Regions from separate parts of the Pelomonas candidula genome, predicted to be linked through region 2. Evidence: predicted binding sites of a transcription regulator. Region 2 holds the regulator's gene; each other region holds the start of a gene.
What was found. Region 2 encodes sigma-54, which starts transcription at its own class of promoters, with help from an activator protein. Its sites were predicted from a motif close to TGGCANGNAANCTGCTTT; they were not measured.

Region 1 (5,202 bases), on a different contig from region 2:
GGCGCTGGCGTTGGTGGACATCGGCAAGGGTAAGGTGGAGCAGGGCATTGCGGCCTTGAAGGCGTTGTCCGCTGCCGATGCCAGTTCGGTGCCCGATCTGGCGCTGGTGACAACCTTCATGCAGCGCAAGGAATGGGACCAGGCGCTGAAGGCTATCGATACGCTGGAACGCAAGGCGCCCAAGAGTGCCGGGCCGAGCAATCTGCGTGGGCGCATCGAGCTGATTCGTGGCAACCAGGACAAGGCCGTTCAGGCCTTCGAGACAGCGCTGAAGCTTGATCCCGCCTACTACCCGGCTGCCGCCAGCCTGGCTGCGATGGACATGGCCGCCAAGAAGCCTGAAGCCGCCATGGACCGGTTTAAGAAGGTGCTGGCCGTTGATCCGAAAAGCGTCTCAGCCAACATGGCATTGATCGGGCTGCGTGACGAGAGCGGTGCGAGCAAAGAGGAACTTGTCGCTGCGCTGGAGGCGCTGATCAAGCAGATGCCGGGCGAGGCGCGGCCGCGCCTGGCGCTGATCGAACTGCAGTTGCGCCGCCAGCAGGTCAAAGCAGCCTTGGCGGCGGCCACTGAAGCTGCTGCTGCCTTGCCGGGCAATCCCAGCGTGCTCCGGCATCTGGCCGGCACCCAGGCGATGTCGGGCGATTACAACCAGGCCATCGGCACCTACAACAAGCTGATGACGCTTCAGCCCAATTCGCCTGAGCCGTTGATGCTGCTGGCCCAGGTCTATGCTGCGCGCGGGGACAAGGCGGCCTCCAAGCAGGCCATGGAGCGTGCGCTGAAGCTGAAGCCTGGCTATCAGCCGGCGCAGCGAGCACTGATCGCCAACGAGCTTGCGGTCGGCAACGTCGCGGAAGCGCGTCGATTGGCTGAGGCGATGAAAACCGTCTATCCGAACGATCCGCTGGTGCTGTCCATCTCGGGGGACATTGCGGCGGTCAGCAAGGACTGGCCTGGAGCGGTGCTGAACTATCGTGCGGCATTGAAATTGCTGCCTCAGGTGGATGTGGCGATCAAACTGCACCGAGTCCTGATGGGGGCAGGCAAGCAGCCCGAAGCGAAGCACTTCGAGTCCGACTGGCTCATCGCCCATCCCAAGGACTTGAAGTTCCTGGTCTATTCCGCGGATGCGGCACTGCTCTCACAGGACAACGATCTTGCGCGCGAGCGCTACCTGTCGGTGCTGAAGCTGCAGCCCGATAACGCCAATGCGGCGAACAATGTCGCTTGGCTGCTGAATCGCAACAAGGACCCGAAGGCCATGGAATACGCGGAGCGGGCGATCAAACTGGCCCCGCAGAACACCGATTACATGGACACCTTGGCGCAGGTCATGGCCACCGCGGGCCGGTTCAGCGAGGCTGTCGAGATCCAGAAGAAGGCCGTCGAGTTGTCCCCCGATCACGTCATGCATCGCTTTCACTTGGCTCAGTTTTACGCTGGTGCAGGTCAGAAGGCGCAGGCCCGTGAGCAACTTCAACGTCTGGCGCAGCTTGGCGATCGTTTTGCGCAGCAGGCTGAGGTCAAGAAGCTGCTGGAAGCACTTTGAGTTCGTTGTCGGGAAACTTGACACTTTCGGCCTGAAAAACCTCTGGAAGCGCTGGTGAGTCGAAAAAGTTGTTGTGCGACAGTTGTTTATGAACGTTGGCACGGAGGCTGCTTATTGACTGCCAAGATCGTGCGAAGGTCGCATGTTTCGTAACGTCAGGAGAGTTGAAATGAACTTCAAGAAGATTGCCGCAGTGCTCTCGATGGCTGGCGCCACCGTTTTCAGCGGTGCGGCCTTCGCCGACCCGAGCATCACCAACCTCGACGGCACGAAGACGCCGTTCGGCGGTTTCGACTGGGCTTCCGGTTCGGCTGCGTGGACGTCGAATTTCGATGTCCTGCACAGCAACACCTTCACGCTGAACTACGTGGGCTGGGCCACTGCGGTCACCGCGACGAACGGCAATCCGCTCACTCAGCTGTACCAGTTTGACAACTCGGCCGATGGCATCGCCAATTCGCTCCTGCAGTCGCTCGGCCTCGGTGGTTCGTACGAATACACGGTCGTCGCAACGCTGCAAGAGCAAATCATCAGCTGCGATGCCACGTTCACCTCTTGCAAGTTCCAGGTGACCGGCGGTTCGTTCGACATCTACTACGACACCACGGCCAACGCCAACTCCACGAGCGCAACTTGGACCGGTTTCAATGACGGCACCAAGATCCTGTCCGGTTCGTTCAACTCTGGCGCCATCACCGACTTCCAGAACACGACTGGCGGTCAAGCCAACCTGACGGGTCAAGTGACGTACACCAACAACACGTACATCAACCCCAACCTGGTCAGCACGAACGTCACCTCCACCCTGCAACTGGGTACCGCCGTGACGAACTTCACTGCCCCGACGTCGGTTGACGGTAACAGCGTTGGTGCTGGCCAGATCGTGTTCCAGGCCGATGCCAACCAGACCTTCTCCTCGAAGGTTCCTGAGCCCGCTTCGCTGGCCCTGGTCGGTCTGGCCCTGGGTGGTGTTGGCTTCGTTGCCCGTCGCCGCAAGTAAGAACTGATTCGGCGTAAGCCGATCGGTAAAAACGCCCCGAGCAATTCGGGGCGTTTTTTTTGGCTCATTGCGTGCGGGGCTGGTGCACGCGCGTCTGGTGAACCATCGCTGGACGACATGGGTTCTCATCGTCCTCAGGGCTCGGGGTATGAAGCCCGTAGAGCGGCCATCGAGTGGGAGTGCAACGCGCCGGGATCTTCGCCAGGCGTCACTCCCCCACGAAACAGGGGGCTCGCAGTGCTTGCCCATGGGATTTGGAGCAGGCGGCCTCCCCAGAATGAGGTCACGTGGTCGGCTTGGGTACTGGATCTGGTGCTTTGGCGATCTTTCCGTCTATTCACCACTGGTCATCCCCCTGTGAAACGATCCCTCTTGCGGCCTGCGCGTCCGAGTTCCCGACCAGACCGGCGTGCGGCACCCTCTGCGCTGCGGGCTGCCTCCTTCACGGCCGTTGCCGCCGCGGTGGCGACACTGTTGCCGTTCAGCGCCGCCCACGCGGCGCTCTGCACGCCGGGCCACTACAGCTCGACGGGGTCGGACCCCTGTGCGACGGCGCCGGTAGGCACCTATGTGAACAGCGCGGGTGCCACGTCCGTCACGCTGGCACCGGTGGGACGCTACGTGCCGACGTCGGGTGCCACGACATCCATTCCGGCCCCCGTCGGCAGCTAAGTGAGCTCGGTCGGCGCCTCGGTGGCGACGCTGGCCCCAGTGGGCAGCTACGTGCCGACCCCCGGCGCCAGTGCGCCCACGCTGGCACCCGCAGGCAGCTATGTGAACACTCCAGGCGCCGCTGCGGCGACGCTGGCGCCGGTGGGTACCTATGTGCCGACGGCCGGAGCCAGCTCGGTCATCCAGGCCCCCGTGGGCCAGTATGTGGGCACCCCCGGTGCCACGACGTCGACACCGCGCCGGTGGGCAGCTACGTGCCGACGGCAGGCGCCAGCGCACCCATGCTCGTCCCCGCGGGCAGCTACGTGAACACCTCGGGCGCCTCGGTGGCGACGTTGGCGCCGGTGGGGACTTACGTGCCGACGGCTGGCGCCAGTGTGGCCACGCAGGCGCCCGCGGGCAGCTATGTGAGCACCCCCGGCGCCACCGTGCCGACGCTGGCGCCGGTGGGCCGCTACGTGCCCACCGCGGGGGCCAGCATGGCCCAGCAGGCGCCTGTGGGCACCTACGTGGCCACCCCCGGTGCCTCGGCGCCGATCCCAGCGCCCGTCGGCAGCTACGTCGCGACCGCGGGCGCCAGTGCTGCCACGCTGGCACCCGCGGGGAGCTTCGTCAGCACGGCCGGTGCCTCCTCGGCGCAGTCCTGCCCGAGCGGCAGCCTGTCTTATGGCGGCGCCGTGGCCTGCCGGGCTACCGATGGTTCTGCGAGCGGTCCTTCCCTTGTCTCTCCCCACTTCCAGACCACAGCGGGCTGGGGTGCCAACGTGGATCTGGGCGACAGCTTCAGCGCTGGCAGTGCCTGGAGCATGGAGGTGGGCAACGCCAGCGCGGACGCTGCCGACGGCAAGCAGACCCTGCTGACGCTGCTGTCGGCCACGCTGGACGGCACGGACAGCGTTCTTCGAGCTGGTCGGCTTCACGGCCGGAGACACGCTGCAGATCGGTGACCCGTTCGAGTCCCTGCAGATCGTGGCCAGGAACGGCACGCCGAGTTCCGGCCCGTTCTCGTTCCAGCTGACCTTCCTCACCGACGAGGGCGCCGGCCTGGGCGCGGCGGGGCACAGCTTCACGTTCTCGTTCAGCGGGCTCTTCGGCACGCAGGGATCGACCGTGCCCGAGCCGGGCACGCCGGGCCTGCTGCTGGCCGCGGCGGGTGCCTGGGCCTGGCTGCGCCGTGGGCGCTCTCGCAAGGCCGGTGGCTGACCAGGCGGTCGCGCGCTACCTGCAGGCCCTGGCCGCGGGCAGCGCACAACACGAGCTGACGGCGCTGCTGGCGCTGGCCTCCGCGGCGCAGCAGGCGGCCGGTGGCGTGGCTGTCGACGCGAGGGAGCCCTGGCCGCCGCTGGAGCCGGACCGGCTGACGGCGTTGGCCGGCCGGCATCGCGAGCAAGGCCTGCCCGGCCTGGCTGAAGCCGTGCTGGCTGTGGCCCTGCAGCGCGCGCCCGGTTCGGGCCAGGCCCGTGCCAACCATGCGCTGGCGCTGCACGAGCTGGGGCGTCACGCCGAGGCGCTGGTGCAGGCCGAGCAGAGCATCGCGCTGGCCCCGGCGCTGGCAGCGGCCTGGTTCAACCTGGGCCTGATCCGCGCCGCGCTGCACGACGAGGCCGGCGCCGCGCAGGCCCACGCGCAGGCCCAGGCCCTGGCGCCGCAGTCGGGCATGCACCACCTGCAGGCCGGGCTGGCCTTGCAGCGCCAGGGGCGGCTGCTGGAGGTCCAGGGCGCCTTTCGCTACGCGATGACGCTGGACGGCGCGACGCCCGAGGCCTGAATCAATCTGGGCACCGCGCTGCTCGAATCTGGCGACGCCCAGGCCGCCGAGGACGCGGCGCTGGCGGCGCTGGCGCTGCGCCCGCAGGACCGCCGCGCCGCGGCCAACCTGCTGATGGCCCAGCAGTACAACCCCCGCCATACCGCACACGCGCTGCGTGACAGCGCTCGCCACTGGGGCGCGCTGTGGACCACGCCGCAAGCCCCGACG
Region 2 (5,202 bases):
TCGAGGGCCAGGCCGAGCAGCTGGAATACGACACCCGCACGGAGACCGTGCGCTTCATCGGCAACGCCGAGGTGCGCCGCGCCCGTGGCACCGCCGTGGCGGAGCAGGTTTCGGGCGCCGTCATCGTCTACGACAGCCGCACCGAGGTCTTCACGCTGGAGGGCGGCAGCGCCTCGCCCAACCCGAACGGCCGCACCCGCATCGTCATGATGCCGCGCGCGCAGCCGGGCGACGACGCTGCGTCCGCGCCGCCTGCGGCCCTGCCGCTGAAGCCGTCGACGACGCTGCAGCCGGGCAAGTCTTCGTGATGGACGAGGCGTCCACCCGTTCGCCGGCCGGTTCGGCCGCCTGCGGCAGCCGGCTCGAAGCCGAGGGCCTGGCCAAGACCTACGGCGTCCGCAAGGTCGTCAAGGACGTGCACGTGCGCGTGGACTGCGGTGAGGTCGTGGGCCTGCTGGGCCCCAACGGCGCCGGCAAGACGACCAGCTTCTACATGATCGTGGGCCTGGTGCGCTCGGACGCCGGCGTCATCCGCATCGACGGCGCCGAAGTGCAGCGCCTGCCCATCCACCAGCGCGCACGGCTGGGCCTGAGCTACCTGCCGCAGGAAGCCTCCATCTTCCGCAAACTCACCGTCGAGCAGAACATCCGCGCGGTGCTGGAGCTGCAGCAGGACGACAAGGGCCGCGCGCTCGGCAAGGCGCGCATCGACGAGCTGCTCAACGGCCTGCTGCACGACCTGTCCATCGAAGGCCTGCGCGACAGCCCCGCGCCCGCGCTGTCGGGCGGCGAGCGCCGCCGCGTCGAGATCGCCCGGGCGCTGGCCACGCAGCCGCGCTTCATCCTGCTGGACGAGCCCTTCGCCGGCGTCGACCCGATCGCCGTGCTGGAGATCCAGCGCATCATCGGCTTCCTGAAGGGCCGCGGCATCGGGGTGCTGATCACGGACCACAACGTCCGCGAGACGCTGGGCATCTGCGACCGCGCCTACATCATCAGCGAGGGCGCCGTGCTCGCGGAGGGCACGCCCGACGAGATCGTGGCCAACGCCGACGTGCGCAAGGTCTACCTCGGCGAAAACTTCAGGATGTAGAGGATGGTGAGCCCCTCGCCCATCCTCGCGTCGCTGAATGCGAGCGAGTCCGGTCGGTCCCCCGAGGGGACGGCGATGCTTGCGGCATCGAGCCGCAAGCACATCGCCAGCGCGGGCCGGCTTGGGAGCGGCCCGGCGCTCGGCCCGAATGCGCCACACGCAGGCTGCGCACCATGAAGCAGACCCTCCAGGTACGCCTCAGTCAGCACCTGGCGCTGACGCCCCAACTGCAGCAATCCATCCGCCTGCTGCAGCTGTCGACGCTGGAGCTGCACCAGGAAGTCGAGCAGATGCTGGCCACGAACCCGCTGCTGGACACCGAGGAGGAGTTCACCGTCAGTGCCCCCGAGCTGGCCACCAACGCACCGGCAGAGAGCGGCACCGAGGCCTCGGCCGGCGAGTCCGAGGGCGGCGACGCGCCCGAGCTGAGCGCCGAGGACTTCGGCGGCACCGAGCGCGAGGACTGGGAGAACGGCACCGAGCGCGACGACTTCGACGGCATCCGCGAGCTGCCCAGCAGCAGCGGCGCCGGCATGGGCGACGACGATGGCGAGCGCGAGAGCCAGGAATCCGCCGAGACGACGCTGGCCGAGCACCTGGCCCAGCAGCTGGCCGGCAAGAGCCTGTCGCCCGAGGACCGTGCCGCCGTGCAGGTGCTGATCGAGTCGCTGAACGAGGACGGCTACCTCGAAGACCCCATCGAGGACATCGCCGCCGCGCTGGCGCCCGATGACGATGAGGATCGCGAGGAACTGCTGGACCACCTGCGCATCGCTCTGCGGCTGCTGCAGAGCCTGGACCCGGCCGGCATCGCCGCGCGCGACCTGTCCGAATGCCTGGTGCTGCAACTGCGCACCCAGCCCAGGAGCCCGGCGCAGGTCATCGCCATCCTGATCTGCAAGAGTCATCTGGAGCTGCTGGCCCGGCGCGACATGCGCCGCCTGATGAGCGAGACCGGCGCCGACGAGGCACTGCTGCGCGAAGCGCAGGTCATGATCACGCAGCTGGAGCCCAAGCCCGGCCGCCGCTTCGCGCAAGGCGCCGCCGCGGCCATCGTGCCCGACGTCATCGTGCGCAAGGTGGGCCGCGAGTTCCGCGTGATGCTCAACCCCGAGGTGGCGCCCAAGCTGCGCATCAACGAGCTCTACGCCAACGCACTGCGCGCCACGCGCGGCGGCATCAGCAACTCGCCGCTGGGCGGGCAGCTGCAGGAGGCGCGCTGGTTCATCAAGAACATCCAGCAGCGCTTCGACACCATCCTGCGCGTCAGCCAGGCCATCGTCGAGCGCCAGCGCGGCTTCTTCACGCACGGCGAACTGGCGATGAAGCCGCTCGTGCTGCGCGAGATCGCCGACGAGCTGGGCCTGCACGAGTCCACCATCTCGCGCGTGACGACGGCCAAGTACATGGCGACGAGCTGGGGCACGTTCGAGCTGAAGTACTTCTTCGGCTCGGGCCTGAGCACGGAAGCCGGCGGCGAGGCGTCCAGCACGGCCGTGCGCGCGCTGATCAAGCAGTTCGTCGCCGCGGAGGACACCAAGAAGCCGCTGTCCGACAGCGCCCTCGCGGCCATGCTCGAGGAGCAGGGCATCCAGTGCGCGCGGCGCACGGTGGCCAAGTACCGCGAAGGCATGAAGATCGCGCCGGCGAATTTGCGCAAGGCGCTGTAGCGCGCCCCTCGCCCAGTCGCGTGCCGCTGAACGCCGGCAGGCCTGACCGGGACCACTCCGCGGCGGCGCCGCAGAGCTTCGGCAGGCTCAGGCCGTCCACTGGACGCTCTGTGTCCGGCCTCAGCCCCCGAGGGGACGGCGATGCCTACGGCATCGAGCCGCAAGCACGTCGCCAGAGGGGTCGGCTTGTGAGCGGCCCGGCGCTCAGCCCGAAATACGACGTTCAGTCGCCCGGATGGCGGCTCAATCCTTCGACTTCCCCGTCTCCGGTGCCAGCGGCTCGAACACGAAGCGCATGCCGCGCGTGTAGCTTTCCGCCTTGGTGCCCGCATGCCGCTCGCCGTCGATGACGCGGGTTTGATACACCAGTTCCGGGTGCTTCAGCGTCGGCAGCAGCGCCTGGTAGCGCTGGATGCCGGCGAAGAAAGCGGGCCATTCGTTCTCGGCGCCGGTCACATACAGCCGCGCCTTGATGGGCTTGCCCGTCGCGGCATAGGCCTTGGCCTGGCCGATGATCCAGTCGTTGCCGACGACCACCGCCGGGCTGGCCGCGATGTAGCCCTTGAACAGATCGGGCCTGGCGTACATCGCATACAGCGTGAACAGCCCGCCCAGTGAGCTGCCGGCCAGGTAGCGCTGCGCCGGGTCGCCGCGGTACTCGCGCTCCACCAGCGGGAAGATGTCCTTCTCCAGCGAGGCGAGGAACTTGTCGGCGTTGCCGCTGCTGTCGCTCAGCGGGTTGTCGCGCACAGGAGACAGTTCCCAGTTGCGCAGCTCGCCGTAGTCGAGGTTATCGCCGGCATAGCCCAGGCCCACGGTGATGAACTCCGGCACGACCTTGTCGTAGTTCAGGTTGTTGTACGAACTGACGACGGTCGGGAAGTCCCAGTAGCCGTCGGTCACGTAGAGCACCGGGTAGCGGCGCCCGGGCTCCTTGGCGAACGAGGCCGGCAGGTGGATGTGCAGCTGATAGGTGCGGCCATTGGCGTTCTTCGGCAGCGCGCGCAGCAAGGTGTTCGGGATGCTGTGCGGCGGGTAGGCCGGTGCCGGGTCGGCAGCCTGCGCCTGCAGCGCGCCGAACACGAGGGCCAGGGTCAGGACGAGTCGCTTCATGGCAGGGTTGAGCCGTGGATAACGCTATCCAGTTTAGGGGCGGCGACAATGCCCGGGTGAGCCTGCCCAACAAGTTATCCCTCTTCGTATCCTGCCCCGGTGGCGTCGAACCGCTGCTGGAAGAGGAACTCAAACGTTTCCTGCCGCCCGGCGTGCGCAGCAAGGTCGAAGCCTTGCGCGGTGGCTGCGGCCTGATCGGCACGGCCGAGGACGTGCTGCGCATCAACCTCGAAAGCCGCCTCGCGCAGCGCGTGCTGGTCGAGCTGATCGAAGGCCCGTACCGTCACGAGGAAGACCTCTATTCGCTGGCCCGCCGCGTCGACTGGCGCGACTGGATCACGCCGCGCCACACCATCCGTGTCGACACCGTCGCCCAGCGCTCGCCGCTAAAGAGCCTGAACTTCACGACGCTGCGCATCAAGGACGCCATCTGCGACCAGCTGCGCGAGCACACCGGCGAGCGCCCCAGCGTGGACACGCACTCGCCCGACCTGCCCGTGCTGCTGCACGTCGGCCCCGAGCGCGCGGCCATCTACGTGGACACCTCCGGCGAGCCGCTGTTCAAGCGCGGCTGGCGTGTCGACAAGGGTGACGCGCCGCTGAAGGAAACGCTCGCCGCTGCGATGCTGGCCGCCGCCGGCTGGCGCGGCACGGCCGAAACAGGGGGCGCGCTGCACGACCCCTGCTGCGGCTCCGGCACCATCCCCATCGAGGCCGCGCTGATCGCCTGCGACTCCGCCCCCGGCCTGCTGCGCCGTTTCGCGTTCGAGCGGCAGATCGCGTTTTCCACGCCTGCCCTGAAAGCGGTTTGGGGCGAGATGGCCCAGGCCGCCCGCGCGCGCATCCACCCGCCGGCCGTGCCCATCTACGCCAGCGACGTGGCCTTCCGCATGGTCGACTTCGCGCGCCGCAACGCCGAGCGCGCGGGCGTCGCGCAGTACATCCAGTTCAATGGCGGTGACGCACTGGAGCGCCCCGCACCGCAGCTGCCGGACGGCATGCCTGGCGCCATCGTCATGAACCCGCCCTACGGCGAGCGCATCGAGGTGCGAGGCAAGGCGGCGATGACGCGCGACGCAGGCGGCAGCGAGGAAAGGGATGCGGGCGACGACTTCTTCCCGCGTCTGGCCGCTCACTGGAAGCGCCAGTACACCGAGAACCCCGCCGGCTGGACGGCCTGGATGCTCAGCCCCGACATGAAGCTGCCGAGCAAGATGCGGCTGAAGGAAACCCGTCGCGTGCCGATGTGGAACGGCCCCATCGAATGCCGGCTGTTCCGCTTCGACCTCGTCAAGGGCTCGGCCCGCAAGCCCGCCGCGGACGGCG
Region 3 (5,202 bases), on a different contig from region 2:
GCAGCGGCACGACGCCGACCCAGCCCCACACCCCCACGGTGCCGGTGGCCGCCAGCGCCAGCAGTGCCAGCCCGGCCGCCACGCGCACGCCGCGATCCACGGTTCCTTCATTCGCCTTCATGTCTGTCTCCTCGAGAGCCTTCGGGTTGTGCCGCCGCCCTGGCAGGGGCGGTGGTCGTCCCTCGCTTCTTTTCAAGACCCGTGCCAGCGTTGGTCGCTGCAGGGTTTGGCGTCGCAAGTTATTGATGCAGCACAGGATTCGCGCGCGGGCGGCGCTGTCGCGGCATCGCCGGGCCTGCGCCGGCTGCCGCCATGTCCGGCAGATTGGCAGTGAACTGGCAGCGCCTGGCAGTCGTCGCCCACAATGCGCCCCACCATGCCCGCACACGCCGACGCCGCACCGCCCGTACAGGCGCTCGTCTCCTACCTGGAGCACGAAGCCCAGCCGATGATCGTGATGGACCCGGACTACAACATCCTGGCCGCCAACACCGCCTACCAGCGGCAGTTCGGTACGGCGGACCGGCCTTACCTGGGCCACAAGTGCTACCGCGTGTCCCACCACTACGACGTGCCGTGCGACCAGGCCGGCGAGCACTGCCCGATGAAGCGCGCGTTCGAGCTCAAGGGCCCCGACCGCGTGCTGCACATCCACCACACGCCGCGCGGCCCCGAGCACGTGGACGTGGAGCTGCGCCCCATCCTCGGCGCCGATGGCCAGGTGGTGGCCTATGTGGAGCGGCTGACGACCGTCAGGCACGCCTCCGCCCGCGCCAGCCAGGCCGGGCTGGTAGGGCGCTCACCGGCCTTCAACAGCGCGCTGGAAGCGGTGCAGCGCGTGGCGCGATCGGAGCTGCCGGTGCTGCTGCAGGGCGAGTCGGGCACGGGCAAGGAGCTGTTCGCGCGTGCGGTGCACGAGGCCAGCGACCGGCGCGAGGGCCCGCTCGTCGTCGTGGACTGCTCGGGCCTGCCCGAGACCTTGTTCGAGAGCGAGCTGTTCGGTCACGAGAAGGGCGCGTTCACCGGCGCACAGCACCGCAAGCCGGGCCTCGTGGAGACGGCTGCCGGCGGCACGCTGTTCCTCGACGAGATCGGCGACGTACCGCTGGGCATGCAGGTCAAGCTGCTGCGGCTGATCGAGTCGGGCACGTTCCGCCGCGTCGGCGCCACCGAGACGCAGCAGGCCGACTTCCGGCTCGTCGCCGCCACGCACAAGCCGCTGCAGCAGATGGTGGCGGACGGCAGCTTCCGGCAGGATCTCTACTACCGCATCGCCGCCTTCCCCATCTTCCTGCCGCCACTGCGCGAGCGGGCCGACGACATCCCGCTGCTGGTGGACTCCTTCCTGCAGCGCGGGGGCAAGGCGGCGCAGCGGCTGGTCATCCAGCCGGCTGCGATGGCCCGGCTGCAGGCCCACGACTGGCCCGGCAACATCCGCGAGCTGCGCAACGTGCTGGAGCGCGCGCGGCTGTTCGCCGATGACGGCATCGTGCGGCCCGAGCACCTGCCCGAGTGGCTGCACGCGCCCCGGCAGGTGCTGGCGCCGACGGCGGCATCGCCGGCCGTGCCGGAACCGGCGGCGGACGCCGAGATTTGCCGCCTCGTCGCCGAGGGGCGGCTGAGCCGGCGCGAGATGGCCGAGCAGCTGGGCCTGAGCGAGCGCACGTTCTATCGGCGGCTCAAGGCGCTGGGCTTGAGTTAGCGCAGGGCCGCATCCACCCATGCGCTGAGCTGCGCGGCCGACATCGCGCCGCTCTGCCGCGCCACCTCGCGGCCGCCAACGAACAGCAGCGTCGTCGGGATGCTGCGGATCTGCAGCGCCGCGCTGCTGCGGGGGGCGGCGTCGCTGTCCACCTTTACGAAGCGCAGCTCGGGCCGCGCGGCGGCCAGTTGCTCGAACTGCGGCGCATAGGACCGGCAGGGGCCGCACCAGGCGGCCCAGAAGTCCACCAGCACCGGCGCCTCGGTGCCCTGCAGGTAGGGGCCCAGGTCCGCGTCTCCCAACGCCACCGGCTTGCGCGGCGCCACGGGCTGGCCGCAACGCCCGCAGGTGGGATCGTCGGCCACACGTTCATCGGGGACGCGGTTGCGGGTGCCGCAGTGGGGGCAGGCGAGCAGCATGGTGGGCTCCAGTGGATATGCGCCCTAGATCGGGCGCGGCGTCGAAACTTAAAGAGACCGCTGCACCGCCACGCGGTGTGACTGCCATGCGCCACTGCCAGTGACTGCGTGGCAGTCGCGGCTGCCGCCGGATGGCAGACCTGGCAGCCCCTGATGACGAGGCGAAATCGTTGTCGTGACAGCCACTTGGCGACTTGCCGGTCAAGGTGTGCTGGCTGGCATGGATCTTGGGATGAACCGGTCATGTCACACGATGAACACCGCCTCGTCCGCCACCTGGCCTGGGTGGTCGTCATCAAGCTGCTGGCGCTCGTCGGCCTCTGGTGGATGTTCGTGCGCGACCAGCATGTCAGCACCGACGCCGCCGCGGCCGCCCGACACCTTGCAGCACCCGCCCCCGACCAAGGAGAACCCCGGTGATCTCGGAACATGTCGTCGACCTGTCGCGTCTGCAGTTCGCAGCCACGGCGATGTACCACTTCCTCTTCGTGCCACTGACGCTCGGCATGGTGTGGCTGCTCGTCATCATGGAGACGGTCTACGTGATGACGGGCAAGACGGTGTGGAAGGACATGACCCGCTTCTGGGGCAAGCTCTTCGGCATCAACTTCGCGCTGGGCGTCACGACCGGCATCACGCTGGAGTTCCAGTTCGGCACGAACTGGGCCTATTACTCGCACTACGTCGGCGACATCTTCGGCGCGCCACTCGCGATCGAGGGCCTGATGGCCTTCTTCCTGGAGAGCACCTTCATTGGCCTGTTCTTCTTCGGCTGGAATCGGCTGAGCCGTCCGCAGCACCTGCTGGTGACGACGCTGATGGCCGTCGGCACCAACCTGTCGGCGCTGTGGATACTGATCGCCAACGGCTGGATGCAGAACCCCGTGGGCGCCGAGTTCAGCTACCAGACCATGCGCATGGAGATGACCGACTTCTGGGCCGTCGTCTTCAACCCCGACGCCCAGGCCAAGTTCGTGCACACCGTGTCGGCGGGCTACGCGACGGGTGCCATGTTCGTGCTGTCCGTCAGCAGCTGGTACCTGCTCAAGGGCCGGGATGTGGAGTTCGCCAAGCGCAGCTTTCGCGTGGCGTCGGCCTTCGGCCTGGCCAGCGTGCTCAGCGTCATCGTGCTGGGTGACGAGTCCGGCTACACGGTCGGCGAGGCCCAGCAGACCAAGATGGCCGCCATCGAAGCGATGTGGGACACCGAGCCCGCTCCGGCCAGCTTCAACATGATCGCGGGCATCAACGAGGCCGAGCAGAAGAACGACTGGGCCGTCGAGATCCCTTACGTCATGGGCATCATCGGCACGCGCAGCCTGAGCAAGGAGATCCCGGGCATCCGCGACATCAAGGTCAAGAACCGGGAGCGCATCGAGCGCGGCATCCAGGCCGTCATCGCCCTGGAAGCCCTGCGCAAGCACCGGGACGATCCGGTGGCGCTGGAAGCCTTCGAACGCCACAAGGCCGACCTCGGCTTCGGCCTGCTGCTGAAGAGGTACGTCACCGATGTGCGTCAGGCCACGCCCGAGATCATCGAGCGCGCCGTCAACGACACCGTGCCCCGCGTCACGCCGATGTTCTGGAGCTTCCGCCTCATGGTGGGCCTGGGCATGCTGATGCTGGCGCTGTTCGGCCTGTCGTTCTGGACCACGCTGAAGGGCGCCTGCGCCTACCGGCCCTGGCTGCTGAAGTGGGCACTGTGGATGCTGCCGGCGCCGTGGCTGGCCTGCGAGCTGGGCTGGTTCGTCGCCGAGTACGGCCGCCAGCCCTGGACGATCTACGGCGTGCTGCCCACGCACCTGAGCGTGTCCACCATCAGCGCCGAGAGCCTCTACGGCTCGCTGGCCGGCTTCGTGGGCTTCTACACGGTGCTGCTCATCGTCGAGGTCTACCTGATGCAGAAGTTCGCGCGCCAGGGGCCGGGGTCGCTGGGCACCGGCCGCTACGACCACGAACCCGCACACGCCTGAGGAGAACGCCATGATCGACTACGCAACCCTGAAGATCATCTGGTGGCTGCTGGTGGGCGTGCTGCTCGTCGGCTTCGCCATCATGGACGGCCATGACATGGGCGTCGGCACGCTGCTGCCCTTCGCCGGCCGCAGCGACGAGGAGCGTCGCGTCGTCATCAACACCGTCGGCCCGCACTGGGACGGCAACCAAGTCTGGTTCATCACGGCGGGCGGCGCCATCTTCGCCGCCTGGCCGCTGGTCTACGCCACCGCCTTCAGCGGCTTCTACTGGGCGCTGCTGGCGGTGCTGTGGGCGCTGTTCTTCCGGCCCGTCGGGTTCGACTACCGCAGCAAGCTCCACGACGCCCGCTGGCGCAGCACCTGGGACTGGGGCCTGTTCATCGGCGGTGCCGTGCCGCCGCTGATCTTTGGCGTGGCCTTCGGCAACCTGCTGCAGGGCGTTCCCTTCCAGTTCGACGACTACCTCGTCAGCAACTACACCGGCAGCTTCTGGCAGCTGCTCAACCCGTTCGCGCTGCTCGCCGGCGTCGTCAGCAGCGCCATGATCACGATGCACGGCGGCACCTACCTCGCGCACCGCACCGAGGGCGTCATCCAGGCGCGCGCCATTGCGGCCACGCGCGGCGCGGCGGTCGTGACGGTGCTGGCCTTCGTGGCGGCCGGGCTGTGGCTGCGCTTCGGCGGCATCGAGGGGTTCGCGATGACCCAGGCGCCCGATCCCAACGCCATGCCCGATCCGCTGGCCAAAGTGGTCGTGCGCAGCGCCGAGGGCTGGTGGAGCAACTACCGCCGCCTGCCGGCGCTGTGGGCATTGCCCGCGCTGGGCGTGGCCGGTGCGCTGCTGGCCGCCGGGCTGGCCGGTGCGCGGCGCACGCTGTCGGCCTTCGTCGCGTCATCGCTCGCGATGCTGGGCATCATCGGCACGGCCGGCGCAGCCATGTTCCCGTTCATCATGCCGTCGTCCAGCATGCCCGGCGCGAGCCTGACGGTCTGGGACAGCGTCTCCAGCCCGATGACGCTGGCACTGATGCTCGGCGCCACGGTGCTCTTCATGCCGCTGATCGTGCTCTACACCGGCTGGGCCTACCGCGTGATGCGCGGCAAG
Region 4 (5,202 bases), on a different contig from region 2:
GGCGAAGAAACCTGCCCCGAGGTCGCCGAGGACTGGATGGCGCGCACCCGGCTGGTGCCGCCCGGGCCGCTGGTGCAAAGGGCGCTCGCCGTGCTGGCGCGCATCGGCGGCGACGAATCCGAGCTGAAGGCGCTGTGGGACGACAGCGACAGCGCGGCCGACTGGCAGGCCTCGCTGGCCGAGTTGCGCCGCCGGCTGCTGGCGCCGCCCCAGCCCCTGGAGCTTCCCGCGGCGCTGGACGCGGTCGGCAAGCTGGTGCGCAGCCTGACCGATCTCGCGTTCGTCGTGCCGGACCTGCCACCGCCCGAGATGAGCCGCGGTCCGTTGGCCGCGATGGCCCGGCCCCGGCTGTTCGCCGCCATCGTGGCGGCCGAGGCGCTGGGGGACCGGGCCGGCGTGCGCGAAGGCATCACCCGGTTGTGGGGGCTGCTGTCGCCGGCCAGCGACGGCAAGATGCTGTGGGACCTGGCGGTGCGCGAAGCCAAGACCTGGGCCGCCGAGGGGCGGCTGGACGAGGCGCTGGCGGCGCTGGAAGCCTGGCGGGATAGCGCGGAGGCGATCGGCCCGGGTACGTTCGACATGCGGGCCATCGCGGTCTGCCAGGAGGCAGGCGCGTACGAGGAGGCCGAGAAGCTGCGCAAGCGCCTGATCGACGCCGGCCAGGGCGCCACGATGCAATGGCTGGACCTGGCGCTGCGCGAGGCCCGAGCCGGCTCGGCACCTGCAGCCGCGGCACTACTCGCCACGCATGCAGCGCAGTTCGACAGCCCCGCCCTGGCACCCTGGGTCGACTTCGCGCGCGGCATCCTGGCCGTGCGGGACGGGCAGGCGGCGGCTCTCGACCTGTTGACACCCTGGGTCGCCGGTCGCGTCACGCAGGCGGCGGCAGGCCCCGCGGTCTGGCCCTTCCTCGGCATCGGAGGCGGGTGGTGGGCGCTGGCGCTGCATCAGGCGGGTCGCACCGATGACGCACGGGCCGCGCTCTCGGCCATCAGGCCCCTGCTGCTGACGCCGGAGAACGCGCTGCTCGTCGACGAACTGAAGGCTGCCGGGCTGCTGGCAGCCCATGAGCAGGTGCCCGCGTTGCCACGCCCGCCATCACCCGAGTCTGAGCGGGCCGGTGTGGAGGCCGATCACGGCGTGTTCCGCACGGTCACCGTGCGCGGCGTGAACGCCCTCAAGCAGGTCGAGGCGCTGCGCCGAGCGTTCGCGCAGGGCAGCAGCCGGAACTACCCCTTCCTGATCGGTGACGCCGACGATGTTGCATCGCTGCTGGAAAGCCTGGAGCCGCCCGCCGACGGCGGCCTGGCCACGCTCGCCGCGTCGCGCGACGTGGACGCCGAGGCCTGGCTGCGTGACCGCGCGCCGATGACGCCGCGCTGGCGAGATGGCGACGCCGAGCCGTCGCGCGTCGTGCAGACCCAGTTCGACACGCTCTCCGGCCAGCTGAAGCCTCTGATGTTCATTGGCCTCGTTGAGCTGGAGAACCCCGCCGAGCTGTGTGCCCGCCTGGGCTACGGCGGCTGGAATGACTGCCCCGCGCCCGAGGTGCATGTGGCCTTGCAGCGCCGTTGGCGTGAGCGTTTCGGCGCCGAGCCGGTGGCCGTGGGCCAAGCCGTCATCGAGTTCGCCGTGACGCGGCCGCCGGATGACCGCAAGGCCGCGCTGGCGCTGGCTGCCGAACAGCAGGCCTACTGCGCCGACATCGTCGAACAGGGCGTGGGCAGCACGGCCGCGTTGGCTGCGACGCTGCTCGATGCGCCGGTCTGGTACTTCTGGTGGGATTGAAACCAGCCCCTCGCCCAGTCTTGCGCCGGCTGAACGCCGGCAAGCCCAGTCGGTCCCCCGAGGGGACGGCGATGCTCGCGGCATTGAGCCGCGAGCACATCGCCCGCAGGCCGGCTTGGGAGCGGCCCGGCGCTCGGCCTACGGTTTGGCGCGTCAGTCCAGCTGCAAACCCAGCCGCGCCAGCTCGCCGCGCCCCTGGCGCACCAGCACCGGCTCGTCGCCCTGGCTCAGGTCCAGCACGGTGGTTGGCTGGGCCGGGCAGGCGCCGGCGTCCAGCACGAACTGCAGCTGGCGGTCCAGCCGCGCGCAGACGTCGGCGGCATCGTTCATCGGCTCGGTCTCGCCGGGCGGGATCAGCGTCGTCGACAACAGCGGCTCGCCGAATAGCGCCAGCAGGTCCTGCGTGACGCGGTGGTCCGGCACGCGCAGGCCGATGGTGCGGCGGCTGGGGTGGGACAGCCGGCGCGGCACTTCCTTCGTCGCCGGCAGGATGAAGGTGTAGGCACCCGGTGTGGCGAGCTTGAGCAGCCGGTACTGGCGGTTGTCGACCATCGCGTAGGTGGCCAGCTCCGACAGGTCGCGGCACAGCAGCGTCAGGTGGTGCTTGTCGTCGACGCCGCGCACCCGGCGCAGTGCCTCGGCCGCGGCCTTGTCGTCCAGCCGGCAGACGAAGGCGTAGCTGGAATCCGTCGGGATCGCGCCGACGCCGCCCGCCTGCAGCATCTGCGCGGCCTGGCGCAGGAAGCGCGGCTGGGGGTTGTCGGGGTGGACTTCGAAGAGCTGGGCCACGCAGCAATGCTACAGCGCGATCGCGTCGGGCTTGGTGTCGACGGAATTTACATGGTTGCAACGTTAGCAAGCGGCGCCTTGGTGTCGCAGTCGATCTGCCTCCTATGACGGAGCGCCGCGGGAGGCGTTGATGGCCTGGAACTTGCCTGCGTGTCGCGACGGTGGTGATCAACCGGGAGTCGACATGAAATTCCTGCTCGTCCTGAGTGCCCGGGCTGCAGCCTGCGCAGCTCTGATGTTGCCGATGGCCTCGGCCCAGGCCGGTGTGGTCTACGGCCTAGACCCCACGGGCCTGACCGGCTCCATCCTGCGCTGGGACGCGGCCTCCCACGTCATTGATGGCAACGAGCGCTCGCTGGAAGGCGGCCTGAGCTATTCGTTGTCGGGAGGCTCCTTCGAGGCTTTCCGCGACAGCTTCACCTGGTCCGGCGCGTTGCCGAGCGTGGCGGCCTTCACCCAGACGGTCCAGGACGCGTTCGCGGCATGGACGTCGGTGGACCCCGTGACTCACCTGGGTACGTCCCTGAGTTTCGTGGCCGACCTGGGCACGGCCGTGCAGGGTGTGGCCGGCGGCGGGCTCGACACCAACGGCGCCGATATCGACCTGATCGCAACGAACGACGCCTACTTTTGGGACCCGGGCAACAGCCGCCACCAGGCCGAGACGTATGTCGGTTCCAGCGGCCAGCCGGTGACGCTGACATCGGGCGTGGCGAACTACGCCAATTCGAGCGCCATTTCGGGCGTCGACATGTACATCAACAGCAACCCTGAGGCGGCCTACACACTGGACGTGTTCCGGCGCCTGCTGACGCATGAGATCGGCCACGCGCTCGGCGTTGGCGACGCCGAGGCGGAAATCGAACCCGGCAACTTCATCGACGACAACTTCAGCGCCGCCGACCCGGGCGGCACGCTGAACAACTCGTGGGCGCTGCTGGTCAACCCCCTCGATCCCTCCGGCTCGGTCGGCCTGCATCGCTACGACATCGGTGCCGGCACGACCCAGCTTCCGGACGTCAACCTGCTGATGGAGTCGAACGGCCTGGGCATCAGTGCGGAGAATCCGCTCACCAACCTCGTGCCTCTGGGCAACGACGAGTACGGGACGCGCCAGTTCCTCTACCCGCAACTGCTGGCCGTCAACAACGTGCCGGAGCCGGGCTCGCTGGTCCTTGTCGGCGGTGCACTGGCTGTCCTTTGGGCCGCCACCCGGCGCCGCCGCCAGGGCTGAACGGTTCTCAGCCGGCGACGCCGGCGTGATGCACGCGTTCCTGCAGCGCCTGCCAGACCGGCGTGAGCCGGTTGGCCAGCGGCGGCAGCGCGCCGAGGTCGATGCGGCTTTCCTCGGGGCAGTGGAAGTCCGACCCGCGTGACGCCAGCAGGCCGAACTCGATGGCCGTGTCGGCGTACTGCTGGAATTCCGCCGCCGTGTGGCTGCCGGTGACGACCTCGATGCCGCGCCCGCCGTGGCCGATGAACTCGGTGATGAGGGCGTATTCCTCGGTCGGCGTGAAGCCGTAGCGGCCCGGGTGGGCGATGACGGCAATGCCGCCAGCGCGGGTGATCCAGCCCACCGCGTCCTTCAGCGCCGCCCACTTGTGCGGCACGAAGCCGGGCTTGCCCTCGGTCAGGAAGCGGCGGAACACCTCCGGCACGTCGGCGCAGTGGCCCGCGTCGACGAGGAAGCGGGCGAAGTGGGTGCGCGAGATCAGGTCGGGGTTGCCCACGTACTGCAGCGCCCCCTCGAAGGCGCCGGGGATGCCGGCCTTGGCCAGGCTGGCGGCCATCTCGCGGGCGCGCGGCTCGCGGCCGCCGCGCGTGGCCTTGAGCCCGTCGATCAGCTCCTGCGCCTCATGATCGAAGCCCAGGCCCACGATGTGCACCACGCGCCCGGCGAAGCTGACCGAGATCTCGGTGCCGGTGAGGTAGGGCAGGCCGATGGCCGCGGCCGCCGCGATGGCGCGCGCCTGGCCACCGATCTCGTCATGGTCGGTCAGCGACCACAGCTGCACCCCCCCGGCCTTGGCGCGCTCGGCCAGGGCTTCGGGCGTCAGCGTGCCGTCCGAGACGACGGAATGGCAGTGCAGGTCGGCGTTGAGGGCGGCATCGAGGTTCACAGCCCCGATTTTGGCAGGCCGGCCAAGCCGGCCCTGGCGCCAGGGTTACAGGCGGAACGCGTTCACCGTGCTGTCCATGTTCTCGGCCTGGCTGCGCAGGCTGGCGGCCGACGCGGCGGCCTGCTCGACGAGGGCGGCGTTCTGCTGTGTCATCGCGTCGATGGCCTGCACGGCTTCGCCGACCTCGGTGGCTTGCGCGGCCTCAGCACGGGTCTGCTCGGCCATCGCGTGGATGAGGCCGGCCATCTCCTGCACCTTGCCGTGGATGGCGCGCACGGCATTGCCGGCCTGCGCCGCCTGGGCCGTGCCGGTTTCCACGCGCTCCACCGACTGCTGGATCAGCGTCTTGATCTCGCGCGCCGCCGTGGCGCTGCGCTGAGCGAGGCTGCGCACCTCGGCGGCGACGACGGCGAAGCCGCGGCCCTGGTCGCCGGCCCGCGCGGCCTCGACGGCGGCGTTGAGCGCGAGGATGTTGGTCTGGAAGGCGATGCCGTCGATGAGGCCG

Region 1: pepA (flocculation-associated PEP-CTERM protein PepA) is a predicted target of sigma-54. The motif match lies at 1,649-1,666, and genes of this name have one in related genera.
Region 3: cydP (cytochrome oxidase putative small subunit CydP) is a predicted target of sigma-54. The motif match lies at 2,338-2,355, and genes of this name have one in related genera.
Region 4: ACG04R_RS09770 (PEP-CTERM sorting domain-containing protein) is a predicted target of sigma-54. The motif match lies at 2,709-2,726, and genes of this name have one in related genera.

Annotation. Positions count from the first base shown of each region.
Region 1 is NZ_JBIGIC010000008.1:154,150-159,351, forward strand. Features, by position in the region: gene prsT (XrtA/PEP-CTERM system TPR-repeat protein PrsT) at 1-1,552, shown strand, start outside; gene pepA (flocculation-associated PEP-CTERM protein PepA) at 1,722-2,552, shown strand; gene ACG04R_RS16985 (hypothetical protein) at 3,015-3,224, shown strand; gene ACG04R_RS16990 (hypothetical protein) at 3,506-4,171, shown strand; gene ACG04R_RS16995 (PEP-CTERM sorting domain-containing protein) at 4,194-4,427, shown strand; gene ACG04R_RS17000 (tetratricopeptide repeat protein) at 4,420-4,992, shown strand; gene ACG04R_RS17005 (O-linked N-acetylglucosamine transferase, SPINDLY family protein) at 5,107-5,202, shown strand, end outside.
Region 2 is NZ_JBIGIC010000003.1:362,724-367,925, forward strand. Features, by position in the region: gene lptA (lipopolysaccharide transport periplasmic protein LptA) at 1-308, shown strand, start outside; gene lptB (LPS export ABC transporter ATP-binding protein) at 308-1,093, shown strand; gene ACG04R_RS07910 (RNA polymerase factor sigma-54) at 1,267-2,763, shown strand; gene ACG04R_RS07915 (alpha/beta hydrolase) at 3,007-3,876, opposite strand; gene ACG04R_RS07920 (THUMP domain-containing class I SAM-dependent RNA methyltransferase) at 3,933-5,202, shown strand, end outside.
Region 3 is NZ_JBIGIC010000004.1:192,463-197,664, forward strand. Features, by position in the region: gene ACG04R_RS09675 (YgaP family membrane protein) at 1-121, opposite strand, end outside; gene ACG04R_RS09680 (sigma-54 interaction domain-containing protein) at 377-1,702, shown strand; gene trxC (thioredoxin TrxC) at 1,699-2,121, opposite strand; gene cydP (cytochrome oxidase putative small subunit CydP) at 2,365-2,541, shown strand; gene ACG04R_RS09695 (cytochrome ubiquinol oxidase subunit I) at 2,538-4,094, shown strand; gene cydB (cytochrome d ubiquinol oxidase subunit II) at 4,105-5,202, shown strand, end outside.
Region 4 is NZ_JBIGIC010000004.1:206,283-211,484, forward strand. Features, by position in the region: gene ACG04R_RS09760 (DUF4253 domain-containing protein) at 1-1,788, shown strand, start outside; gene ACG04R_RS09765 (L-threonylcarbamoyladenylate synthase) at 1,942-2,577, opposite strand; gene ACG04R_RS09770 (PEP-CTERM sorting domain-containing protein) at 2,762-3,811, shown strand; gene ACG04R_RS09775 (3',5'-nucleoside bisphosphate phosphatase) at 3,819-4,697, opposite strand; gene ACG04R_RS09780 (methyl-accepting chemotaxis protein) at 4,743-5,202, opposite strand, start outside.